DNA from 3 places in the Staphylococcus sp. HMSC071G07 genome. Region 1 is predicted to be linked to each of the others. Evidence: riboswitches for the same ligand, from Rfam matches in the RefSeq annotation. Region 1 holds a riboswitch; each other region holds the start of a gene.
What was found. Region 1 has a riboswitch for thiamine pyrophosphate ahead of HMPREF2802_RS08440 (thiamine phosphate synthase). Riboswitches for the same ligand answer to the same signal wherever they lie in the genome.

Region 1 (4,280 bases):
GTGTACCCTTTGTCTAACAACACTTTACATGCTTCGTATGTCTCAAATGGATCAGGTAGCAACGTTTCGTCGTCCCCTATCACTTCTACCTTGATCATGTCACACACACCTGCATGGTTCGCAATTTCGGCTATGCGAATCGCTTCTTTAGCTGTCTTAGCTCCTGCTGTGTTTGGAAAAGTAGTGAATTGACTCATATCCACATTCGCTAATGGATTCGGTAAAGACTTGTCGTATAAATTCATACGACGTACTGCGAATGTGAGTACTTCTGTTTCAGACGCTTCGATCGCTTTCGTTTGTGTCTCTTCATCTTCAAACTTTCCTGTTCCTAAAAATAATCTTGATTTGAACTCGAAATTTCCAATTTTAAACATATTAACCGCCTCCTACGACTTCTAACAATTCTAATTTATCCGCTTCTTTCACGATGGCTTGCTCATATTGATCTCGCTTGAGCAAATCTTCGTTGTGCTCAACAATGACGCGCTTCTCATCTAACTCAAGCTGTTGAATCACATCATGTACGGACAATTCACTATCGAAAGTGAACGTATCGCCATTAATCACACACTTCATTTAATTCACCTCTTACATATGCAAAGTCATTTAAGGCGCCAGGTTTCTGACCGTCAACGAGCCATTCTGTCATCAGTTCCCCGATAACAGGTGATAACAGAATACCGTTACGGTAATGTCCGGTGATGACGAACAGACCTTCTTCAATTTCGTCCATAATCGGCTGTTCACCACGTGTATATGGACGGACACCTGACCAGTGCTTTAATACTTTACTGTTACGCAAACCAGGTATCTTGGCACATGCTTCGTCAAATAGCCATTTTTTACCTGCTTCAGAAACACCGACTGAATAATCGTCTCTCAAGCTCGTCGCCCCAATGAGAAACCGCGATTTATTCTTCGGTACTATATAACAGCCATTCGTCATAAAGACCGTTGTTTCAAGTTTGAGGTCAGGATTCTCAACGAGCAGCACCTCACCTTTCACACCTGTAACTTGTCGTTTCAACGCCTCATCTTCAAGTAAATCTGCACTCCAAGCGCCACCTGCAACGATGACTTGTTCGGCCGTTAAACTTTCGCGATCCGTGTGCACCACATAACCTGAAGATGTATGTTCAATCGCTTGCGCCTCAGTCTGGTACCAGCGATGTACATTGCGCTTATTCAATGACTTGAGCAATGCTTTCGTATACTTATTCGCATTGATTTGATGGTCGTCCGGAATGAGCGTAGCGGCTAACCCAGTGACATCAATCTCACCATTTGTATGGCGCTTTAATGCTTCACGATTTAAATCACGAACGAGCGGATTATACTTGCTTAAGAATTGTGATTGGGCTTCGACAAAGTCGTTGTCTTCAGACTGCGCTGCTAATTTGATAAGCCCAGTTTGTTTAAACTCGATATCGATACCGACCTCTTCTTTGAGGCGCTCACTCAACCCTTCAAAGCGTTTCTGCGATTCTCTCGCTAATTCGTATAGCGGGCTATAATACGTGAACTCATTCTGCGCACCTAACATGCCGCCTGCTTTATACGATGCATGCTTACCTGGTACATCGCGATCCAACACCGCAACGTTCAATTGTTTCGCACTCAACTCTCGTGCGATAGACATTCCCATGACTCCAGATCCTATGATGATGACATCATACATAATCGGACCATTCCTTTCTCAACGCCTTCATCTCTGACGTCGTGACATTTTCAAATAGCGAAATAGCTGCGATACCTGCAAATCCTTTCGGCAATTGTGAAATATTCGTGAGCGTAATTCCTCCCAACGCGACCACTGGTATGGGCTGAGCGACTGCCTCTTTTATTTCTTCGACTGTCCTCGGCGCTAACCCTGGCTTAGACTTTGTAGGAAAAATGTGTCCATACAACACAAAGTCAAGGTCTAAATTTGCTGCCCTTTGGATTGTGGCTGCCGAATGCGTAGACTGACTAACGCGAATATTAGGGTGTGTGTCGACAAATGATTCTAGTTCTTCAGCACTTTCTTTAAAATGAATCGCACTTAAGTGTTGGCGTTCCAATAGCTGAATGTCATTGTGCGCAATCAATTTATCCTTTGGAAAGCCTTGTCGTACTATCTGTTCAATCCATTGTTCGAGTTGATCCATCGGCATAGGCGTACGTAGTATTAGACCGTCGATGTCAGTGGCAAGTTCACGATAGTGTTCTAAATCTTGTACTGTTAAGTTTCGATACGGTGTGATTGCAATAAACAAAGTCGTCACCCCAAATAAAAAAGACGTTATTTTTCCGGCTAGAAAAATAACGTCTACGCATCTTGCTTTATCAACTCGTTGAACGCCACTTTCCTACGCCAGTATGAACTGGATCAGGTTCTAGGAATTCTAAAGTCGATACTTTAATCTCAGCCTTTAACAAAAGCACTTCCAGTGGTTCACTACTCATTTCTATTCAGTTCGTAATTCAATTTTTATATTAACGCAAGCCGAGCTATCTTGCAAGCGGATTCAAGAGTGTAATTAGAAACCTTACTGCTTACGCGTTAACTCTAACAGACCTTTTGTAATGTCTTTCGTTTGCGGATAAACTTGTTGATACAAATTGTAAAACTGCTGATAACGTTGGTGACGCTTAGCATCAGGATGATACACTGCACCGTATTCAATAAATTGTTCTACACAATCTTCTAACGATTCAAACCAACCTAAACCGTAAGCCGCAATCATTGCCGCACCCATACTCGGACCTTCCGCGTTACGTAAAATTTTAATATCAGCATTAAAGATATCTGCTTGTAGTTGAAGCCAGAATTCACTTTGTGCACCGCCGCCAATTGCTACGATTTCTGAAATATTTTTACCAGTTTCGCGCAAATAAGCAATTGAATCATAGAGCGAGAAAGTAATACCTTCTAGGACAGCACGTGCTATATCTGCTTCCGTATGCATCCCGCTAAGACCTATGAAACTGCCTCGGATATTCGCGTCACCATGCGGCGTGCGTTCCCCTGATAGATAAGGGGCGAAGAGCAAACCATTGCTACCAGGTTGCGATTGCGCAGCCAAATCTACAATCTCTGAAAAGTCCAAATTAGGAAAGACGATACGTTTCAGCCAACTCAAGCTATCGCCAGCTGCTAACGTGACGCCCATCGCGTACGACATGTGCATCTTCGCGTGCTTAAACATGTGAATATTGTGATACATCGTCTTATCTTTTTCTGTCTCACACGATAAGACAACACCTGACGTACCAATACTGCATAGCGTTTCGTTCGCGTTCATCACACCAGCGCCTACAGCACCACATGCGTTATCTCCTCCACCAGCGAAGACTGCAACATCATCTTCTAAGCCGAGTTCTTGTGCAAGCGATGTCGTGATATGACCCACTTTCGCCGTCGAAGGAACCAACTCAGGGTAAATGTCTTTCATGCCGAAACGTTCGCCTGTTTCTTTCGACCATGCATTCGTTACAGGATCTAAGAGCAACGTACTTGAACCGTCAGAGTATTCCATGTTGATCTGATTTGTAAATTTAAAGCGCACATAATCTTTCGGCAACATAAAGACATGAGCTTGTTCCCAATTCTCAGGTTCGTGCGCTTTTACCCACAATAATTTTGTTAACGTAAAGCCTTCCAGAACTGGATTTCCAAGCACGTAATTCCCTAATTGATTAATAATCTGTTTACACTGCTCTGAAGAACGTGTATCATTCCAGAGTATTGCTCTACGGAGTGGTTTCAAATCCTTGTTCAATAGCACTAAACCATGCATTTGCCCTGAGAATGACAAGCCTTTGATGACGTAATGAGCCATCGCTTCGTCTTGGCGAAGTTGCTTCACACAAGAAGTCGCTGCTTCAAACCATTCATCAGGATCTTGCTCGCTGTAACCTGGATAATCATGATAAATATTCAAATCTTCTTTCGCTACAGCTACGACTGCACCTTGCTTGTCGACCGCAATCGCTTTCACTGAACTTGTACCAATATCAATGCCCAACACTACTTCTTTCACTGTTCACACTCGTCCTTTACTTCAGAATTTTTTCTAGCTCTCTTATTATCTTTAAGATTTATCACACCTTTTCTAGAAAAACAACTCCTAAATAAGGCTAGGCGGTTGAGTTGAAAATGGGACAACCATGCGCTTTAACAGGGTGAGCAGTCTGCCCGATGTCTAAAAAGTGATATTTATATGGCAAAGTTGCTACTGAAACAAAATAGTGTCCCTACCCTACTTTCTTAAGGCATAATAAGAGAGTGTTAAGGA
Region 2 (4,280 bases), on a different contig from region 1:
CTAAAGTCGAGCATTGATATCATAGGTTTAGTCAGCACAGTGGTTCTGCTCGTGCTCTTCGTCGTGGTAAAATATGAGAGTAGTTGGCTTTATCACGGCGGATTCTACGCGATTTCACTACTCACGTTGTTGGTCATTGCGAGTGCAGTGCATCCTTCAGGTAACTTTGCGAAAGTGATGGGTAATCCACTCTTTGTCTATATTGGTAAAAGGTCTTACAGCCTCTACTTGTGGCATTTCCTAGTCATCGTATTTACGCACAAGCATTTTGTAGCCGGACAAATCCCATGGTATGCCTATATGATTGATATCGCGCTCATGTTAGCGATGACAGAACTATCTTATCATTGTATAGAGAATCCGATTCGCCGCAAAGGTTGGAAGGCTTTCTCTATTAATCCAATTAAAATCAAACGCTTCGGACGTGGGCTTATTTTACTCGTCTTCGTAGCTTCGATTGCCTTACTCTATACTGGACGTTTCGACTCACTTGCTTCTAAACACCACGAGAAGAAACAAACATCATTTAGCAGTAACAAGAAAAAGCTGCATCAACATCAACCAACGACAGGTCCGAAGATTAATAAAGATACGAAGAAACTCGATTTGAAGAAGATTGAACCATTGTTAATTGGTGATTCCGTAATGGTGGATATCGGTCAAGTCTTCCAAGATAAAGTACCGAAAGCAGTGATCGACGGTAAAGTAGGGCGTCAACTCATTGAAGCGAAACCACTCGTCCAAGGTTCGTATAGTAACTATAATTCACCGAAACAAGACGTTGTTCTTGAACTCGGTACGAACGGCGACTTTACGAAAGAACAACTCGATGAGCTCATCGGCACTTTGAAAGATGCGAATATTTATCTAGTGACCACACGTGTGCCTAGAGATTATCAGAACCATGTAAACAGCGAGATTCACGCCGCTGAGAAACGGTATAAAAATGTACATGTGGTCGACTGGTATGCGAAATCTGCGAACCATACGGAATATTTCGCATATGATGGTAGTCAAGCTTTAGCTCAAGCGATTATCGACAAATTGACTGAAGTGCATAAACAAGAACAACAATAAGATAATAGTTCATATTGAAATTGCAACGCATTCTTTTGCACCACAAGGCTAAATCTGTTATGTTTAAATCAAATAAATCATTAAACTACTAGGGGAGCTAGTAAGCTGAGATGACGGTATGTCAGACCCTTATAACCTGAATTGGTTAGTACCAACGTAGGAAAGTAGTATTTTAGCCTTAATATCAATATGTTTCTGTCTAAAACTACATTCCTACGTTGGAATGTAGTTTTTTATTAGGAGGCATAATGATGAAGTTTTCCGAAGAATTGAAAGAAGCATCACAACCTATTATCGAGGACATTTACAACGATCCTTTTATCCAAGATATGTTACACGGCAAATTGCCTAATGAAGCGGTTTATTTCTATCTCAAAGCTGACGCATCTTACTTACGTGAGTTTGCGAATATCTATGCATTACTCATACCTAAAGTGCCAAGTCTCGACGAAGTGAAATTCCTCGTTGAACAGATTCAATTTATCGTGGATGGCGAAGTTGAAGCGCATGAAATCTTAGCGGATTACGTGAACAAACCTTACGAAGAGATTGTGACTGAAAAGGTTTGGCCACCGAGCGGCGATCACTACATCAAACATATGTATTACAATGCTTATGCGAAAGAGAACGCAGCCCATACGATAGCAGCGATGGCACCATGTCCATACGTTTATCAAGTCATTGCGAAGAGAGCGCTTAATGACAATGCACTCAATCGTGATTCTGTATTAGCGAAATGGTTTGAGTTCTACAGTACAGAAATGGATGACTTAGTCGATGTGATGGATAAATTAATGGATCAATTAACTGCCGATATGGATGACAAAGAACGTCAAGAAGTGAAAGAAAGTTTCTTACAAAGTACAATTCACGAACGCAATTTCTTCGGTATGTCTTACAACCAAGAAGCGTGGAACTATGGAGGTCAAACGCATGAATAAGCCTAAGATTGCTTTAACGATAGCAGGTACAGATCCTACAGGCGGCGCAGGAGTCATGGCAGATTTGAAATCTTTCCATTCTTGTAGCGTATACGGAATGGCGGCGATTACGAGTATCGTCGCTCAGAACACAATGGGGGTTCAACATATTCATAACCTCGAGCTGGACTGGCTTCAAGAACAGTTAGATAGCGTTTTTGACGATGAGCTTCCACATGCAATCAAGACAGGGATGATTGCGTCAGAAGATATGATGAAATTAATTCGTCAATATTTAGAGCGTTATCCTGATATTCCTTACGTGATTGATCCTGTGATGTTGGCTAAAAGTGGCGACTCATTAATGGATGATCAAGCGAAAGGCAATTTACAGAACATTTTACTACCACTCGCAGATGTAGCGACACCGAACTTACCTGAAGCGGAAGAAATCGTGGGGATGAAGATTGAATCTGAAGATGATGTCTACAAAGCGGGACACATCTTTATAGATGAAATTGGCAGTAAGGGTGTCGTAATCAAAGGTGGACATGCGACAAGTCGTACGCATGCGAAAGACTATTTATTCACTCGCGATGATGTCTACACGTTTGAATCACCGCGTTATAATACGAAACATACACACGGCACAGGTTGTACTTTCTCAGCAGTGATTGCTGCAGAACTTGCAAAGGGGCGTACGATATACGAAGCTGTGAAGAAAGCGAAAGACTTTATTGCCTTGAGCATTAAGTATACGCCAGAAATTGGGCAAGGACGCGGCCCAGTAAATCATTTCGCGTACATGAAGAAAGAAGGCTTAGATGATGAGTAAGTTAGATCAATTACGAGAGAATAATCCATTAACTGTGTGCTACACGAATGATGTGGTGAAGAACTTTACAGCAAATGGATTATTGAGTATAGGTGCGAGTCCTGCTATGAGTGAGGCGCCAGAAGAATCAGATGCTTTCGCTCAAGTGGCAGGCGCTTTGTTAATTAACATTGGAACAGTAACGCAAGCGCGCGGTGAGGACATGTTAGCGATTGCTCACACCGCGCAATCGAAAGACTGTCCGATTGTCTTTGATCCCGTTGCAGTAGGGGCTTCGAAGTTTCGTAAGTCCTATTGCAGCAAATTCTTGAAAGTGGTTCGTCCAACAGTCATTAAAGGAAACGCTTCAGAAATTCTGACGCTTCTTGATTCTGACACGACGATGAAAGGAACAGATAGCGCAGATGATTTAGATGCTGTGGATATCGCTAAGAAAGCATACGACAAATTCCACACAGCGATTTTGATCACAGGTGAGAAAGATGTAGTGGTTCAAGAGGGGCGTTGTTTCGAGTTAGCGAATGGTTCGCCATTACTCGCGAAAGTGACAGGTGCAGGTTGCTTGCTCGGCGCGGTCATCGCAAGTTTCTTACAACGTGATCGCCACCCTGATGCGGAATGTTTAATAGAGGCAGTGAGTGCATTCAACATTGCGGCAGAACAAGCGGAGTCATTAGCGAATGGTGCAGGTCCAGGTACTTTTAAAATGCACTTTATCGATCGTTTATCTCATGTCTCAATTAAAGATCTTGAACAGTGTCAGCAAGTGACAGAGGTGTCATAATGTTTAAAGCTACGGATTTAAAAGTTTATTTTATTTGCGGTACACAAGATATTAAGAGTGAGCGTATGATTCATGAAGTGTTGAAAGATGCGCTTGAAGCAGGGATTACTTTATATCAATTTCGTGAAAAAGGACCGACAGCACTACGAGGTGCGGATAAACGTCAACTTGCCGAAGAACTCCTGGCGCTCTGTCATCAATATGACGTCCCTTTTATCGTCAATGATGATATTGAGCTTGCTAAAGCTATTGACGCTGATGGTGTTCATGTGGGTCAGGACGACGCAGCAGTGGCAGAATTTGCTTCTGAATTTGAAGATAAAATCATCGGTTTAAGCGTTGGCAATGTTGAAGAATATCAGCATTCTGATTTGACGCATGTGGATTATATTGGTGTCGGTCCGATGTATGCGACGCAATCGAAAGATGATGCCAATGCACCGGTGGGACCAGATATGATTCCAACACTTCGAGAATATGTAGGCAACTTACCCATTGTCGCTATTGGCGGTATTACGACTAACAATGCCCAAGACTGCTTCAAAGCAGGTGCTGACGGCGTTTCTGTCATTTCTGCAATCGCGCAAAGTAATGACATTCGAGGTACTGTTGCAAATTTCTTACAAAGTGCGAAAGAATCTCAGTAAATCGCCAGTTTTTGTTT
Region 3 (4,280 bases), on a different contig from region 1:
TTAACGCACTCTATACACAAATTAATGATAAATCTTACTTCCTTGTTCTTTAAACTCTTCGGCCTTTTCCTTCATACCTTCTAACTTCTCTTGATGTTCTTCTCTAATATTATGTGAAATCTTCATTGAACAGAATTTAGGTCCACACATACTGCAGAAGTGTGCCACTTTAGCAGCTTCAGCAGGTAAAGTTTGGTCGTGGTATTCTCTAGCTTTTTCAGGATCTAATGAAAGATTAAATTGGTCGATCCATCTGAACTCAAAGCGCGCTTTACTAATCGCATGGTCGCGCTCTTCAGCATTTTTAAGCCCCTTAGCTAAATCAGCCGCATGTGCCGCAATCTTGTAGGTAACAACACCTTCACGCACATCGTCTTTATTCGGCAAACCGAGGTGCTCTTTCGGCGTCACGTAGCATAACATCGCAGTACCATGGCTCGCGATGTTCGCAGCACCAATCGCTGAAGTGATGTGGTCATACGCTGGAGCGATATCTGTCGTTAGCGGGCCTAAAGTGTAGAACGGCGCCTCTTTACAGTAGAAGTCTGCTAAATCTTGGTTCTCCTTAATCTTATGCATTGGAATGTGACCTGGACCTTCAATCATCACTTGCACACCATGGTCCCAAGCGATATCTGTCAGTTCACCTAATGTCTTAAGCTCCGCAATTTGACTCTCGTCATTCGCGTCATAAATCGAACCTGGTCTCAAGCCATCTCCTAGGGACACTGCGATATCGTATTGAGCGAGGATGTCGCATATTTCACTAAAATGCTCGTATAAGAAGCTTTCTTCGTGATGCGCTAAACACCATTGCGCCATGATTGAACCACCACGAGAGACAATACCTGTGAGACGATCGACTGTCATCGGTACGTATTGCAGGCGGACACCCGCGTGGATAGTAAAGTAATCTACGCCTTGTTCAGCTTGTTCGATGAGCGTGTCGCGATAGACTTCCCATGTTAAATCTTCAGCGACACCATCGACTTTTTCTAATGCCTGATAGATAGGTACAGTGCCTACTGGGACAGGTGAGTTGCGTAAAAGATATTCGCGCGTCGCATGAATATTCTTACCTGTAGAAAGATCCATGATCGTATCAGCGCCCCAGTGAATCGCCCACACTAATTTCTCAATCTCTGCTTCGATAGATGAAGAGACAGCAGAGTTTCCGATATTCGCATTAATCTTCACTTGGAAGTTCTTACCGATAATCATCGGTTCAGATTCAGGGTGATTGACGTTATTTGGGATGATTGCACGTCCACGAGCGATTTCTTCACGAACGAACTCCGGTTCGACGTCTTCACGGCAAGCGATAAACTTCATTTCTTTCGTGATGATGCCTTGTTGGGCATAGTACATTTGAGTAACAGGTTTGTCGCTACTAGACTTTCTAGGGTCATACTCAAATGGATGTTCAACTAACTTCTTATGTCCTGCTTTTTTAAAGCCGTTATCAATCGACTGTACACGGCGACCGGTATACGTTTGCGTATCTTGTCGATCTTCAATCCATTGTTCACGCGTCTTAGGGATACCTTTGAAGACGTCGACTTCGTAATCTTTAGAGTGATAAGGTCCTGCAGTATCGTAGACATAGAGTGGTTCATTTGTGCGCGTTTCATTCTCAAAGACTGTTTCTGAGAGGTTTATTTTTCTAAAAGGCACCTTGATATCGCTATCCATACCTTGTCTAAATACGCGTTCACTCGCGGGAAATGCTTTCTGAAGTTCAATATTTTCTTGTTTCATGAAATTAAAGTCCTCCTCCATTAAATTGCGCTAGGAGGGCTTAAGTGGAGAGGTTCAAGAGAAGCGGTTAAGAGAAATCAACTGATAGGCAGGTGAATTGTGGCAGTTAAGAATATAATCAATTTGATTTCTATAATTAAGTAGTAAATATTAAAAAAGCACATCCTTAAGAAGGAATGCGCAAAGAACGACATATAGAGACGTCTCGTGTGTAAGCCATTATCTATTCTGCAAGTGCTTAATAATGATAAATCTCGCACTAATCACGCGTTATCCATATGAAATCCCACGTGGATTGACTTACAAAACGATAGAGTAGAGCAACTAAGCCCTTGTATATTCACTACTCTTCGTACGTTCATTTGCTTCCCTACGCTAGTATTATCTAGTTCAGGTCCAAAGGGTTGAGGAATCCTCCTCTTTCAGCACTTTAAAGCACCCCTAGCAATGTAATATGAAATTACATTTATATCATAGCAATAATTAACAGAAGTTACAAACTTATATTGAATGAATAACTTTACATACTTTTGTAAGTAGCTTTATAAAAAGTAAAAACAATAATACATTAACTTATGAGCGTCTCTTAGAAACATATATTTTCTTCTGATTTAATCTGTATTTTATATTGGAGAGTAAGTGCGTTTACTATTGTTCAAGTAGTAAAATATAATAGTAGAAACTAATACATTATCCCGAAAGAAGGTTTTACCATGTCTCCACAAATAGTAGATATTCATCATCATATTATCCCTCAAATTTATAAACATGCATTGAAGAAGATTGGCGTAACGACAGCAGGTGGTTATCCTATTAAAGATTGGGAGCCTGAAGATAGTCTACGAATGATGGACGAGTTAGGTATTGATGTCGGTGTGACTTCAATTTCAGAGCCAGCGACACTTCCTTTTAAGAAAAAGAAAGCAGCGAAAGTCGCACGTCAAGTCAATGAATACCAAGCTGAACTCAAGGCGAAGTATCCTGGGCGTTTCAAAAGTTTCGCTTTACTCCCTATGCCGCATGTCAAAGAGTCTATCGCGGAAGTGAAATATGCGCTTGAAGAATTAAATTTAGATGGCGTTGGTTTATTGTCTAACTATGGCGATGCGTATTTAGGTGATGATCAGTTCGATTCAGTGATGGCTGAGATTAACCGTCATCAAGGTATCGTCTTTGTACATCCAAGTTCAACGTCAGATAAAGTTGCGAAACCGCAATATGTCTTTGCAGATTTCCTCGAAGAATTTACGTTTAATACGACACGCGCAGCAACGAACCTTGTACTCAGTGGCACGATGGAACGTTATGATCAGTTGAAGTTTATTCTCGCGCATGCAGGTGGAACGTTACCGTATCTGAAATGGCGTATTCATGAGGCGTTAGAGACACAACGCTATATTATGGAAGATCCGAAATCGCGTTTACAGCCGATGATGGGGAGTAAGAAGAAAGATTTAGTGAAGACGGTTATCAAACACCCTGTGAAATATGCGAAGATGTTTAAGCAGTATAAACATGGTCTTGATGACTGGAATACGTTAAACTCAACCGTTTCGGAATACTTTAGTCGATTCTATTACGATACAGCGCTTTCGACAGGGGATGCGACCTTTGCAAGCTTAAAAGAAACGACAGATGTGTCACATGTGCTCTTCGGTTCAGATGCGCATTATGCGCCAGATTCTTGGATAGATAAAATGCAGCAAGATATAAGTCGTACAAATTACTTCACTGAAGAAGAAAAAGAAAGTATATTTAACCGAAATAGCAAACAACTATTCTCATAAAAAAGAAGCTGGATTCCGTTAGTGTTCCCCATGTTAAACGACGTATATTTATACTTAAATCTAACGATAGGGGTAAACGAAATCCAGCTCTTAAATTATTCAGGGTATCGGTCTGATTTACTAATGTTCCCATTCTCATCAAGTAGAGGAGTGAGACCACCACCTGTTGAAACCCAACTTGCTAAATACTGATTTCCAGTCACTTTGTCGGTTAGTATATAAGTTCTAACATTCTTATCACTCGAAGCTTTCTCCGTCACGAAACGGTCTTCATCTTTATCCTTACCAAAAATAGTATTACCTCACTTTCTAAATAATGATTCATACTTTCCATATTGCCTTTCGTCATTCTTTTTATAATCAAAGCATGTAGTATTATTAATACCAGACTAAAGTATGCTAGTAAATGGTGATAGCCAACTAGAGCTACTATAAATATAAGAATTGTTATAAGTGATAAAACATTGCGTCGCGGCCCGCAAATTCGCCTAACCCCCGTATACATATAGAAAAACTGCGCTCTTATTACAGCGCAGTTTTAACAATCACAAATCCTTATTCAATATGGTCTCTATCATCCTCGTGCGTAAAGTTCTTCTTATAATTAACGTAGACTTTAAACAGTTGTAGAAGAACCAAGATTAACGCGAAGAAGGCTAAGACGGAATGATGACCGACTAAAGCCATGATGAGCATGATAATTGCCACAATCAACGTAACAATTGTCGCTAAAGG

Region 2: linked by a shared signal. The riboswitch ahead of tenA (thiaminase II) and the one ahead of HMPREF2802_RS08440 (thiamine phosphate synthase) in region 1 are both predicted to bind thiamine pyrophosphate.
Region 3: linked by a shared signal. The riboswitch ahead of thiC (phosphomethylpyrimidine synthase ThiC) and the one ahead of HMPREF2802_RS08440 (thiamine phosphate synthase) in region 1 are both predicted to bind thiamine pyrophosphate.

What each region holds. Positions count from the first base shown of each region.
Region 1 covers NZ_KV804778.1:18,771-23,050, reverse strand. Annotated here, with positions in the region: gene HMPREF2802_RS08455 (thiazole synthase) at 1-377, opposite strand, end outside; gene thiS (sulfur carrier protein ThiS) at 379-579, opposite strand; gene thiO (glycine oxidase ThiO) at 563-1,681, opposite strand; gene HMPREF2802_RS08440 (thiamine phosphate synthase) at 1,674-2,258, opposite strand; TPP riboswitch at 2,332-2,441, opposite strand; gene xylB (xylulokinase) at 2,532-4,025, opposite strand.
Region 2 covers NZ_KV804785.1:22,692-26,971, reverse strand. Annotated here, with positions in the region: gene HMPREF2802_RS11025 (acyltransferase family protein) at 1-1,077, shown strand, start outside; TPP riboswitch at 1,158-1,257, shown strand; gene tenA (thiaminase II) at 1,329-2,018, shown strand; gene thiD (bifunctional hydroxymethylpyrimidine kinase/phosphomethylpyrimidine kinase) at 2,011-2,832, shown strand; gene thiM (hydroxyethylthiazole kinase) at 2,825-3,616, shown strand; gene thiE (thiamine phosphate synthase) at 3,616-4,263, shown strand.
Region 3 covers NZ_KV804768.1:636,679-640,958, reverse strand. Annotated here, with positions in the region: gene thiC (phosphomethylpyrimidine synthase ThiC) at 22-1,758, opposite strand; TPP riboswitch at 2,109-2,211, opposite strand; gene HMPREF2802_RS07470 (amidohydrolase family protein) at 2,472-3,545, shown strand; gene HMPREF2802_RS11850 (DUF6440 family protein) at 3,641-3,805, opposite strand; gene HMPREF2802_RS07465 (hypothetical protein) at 4,101-4,280, opposite strand, start outside.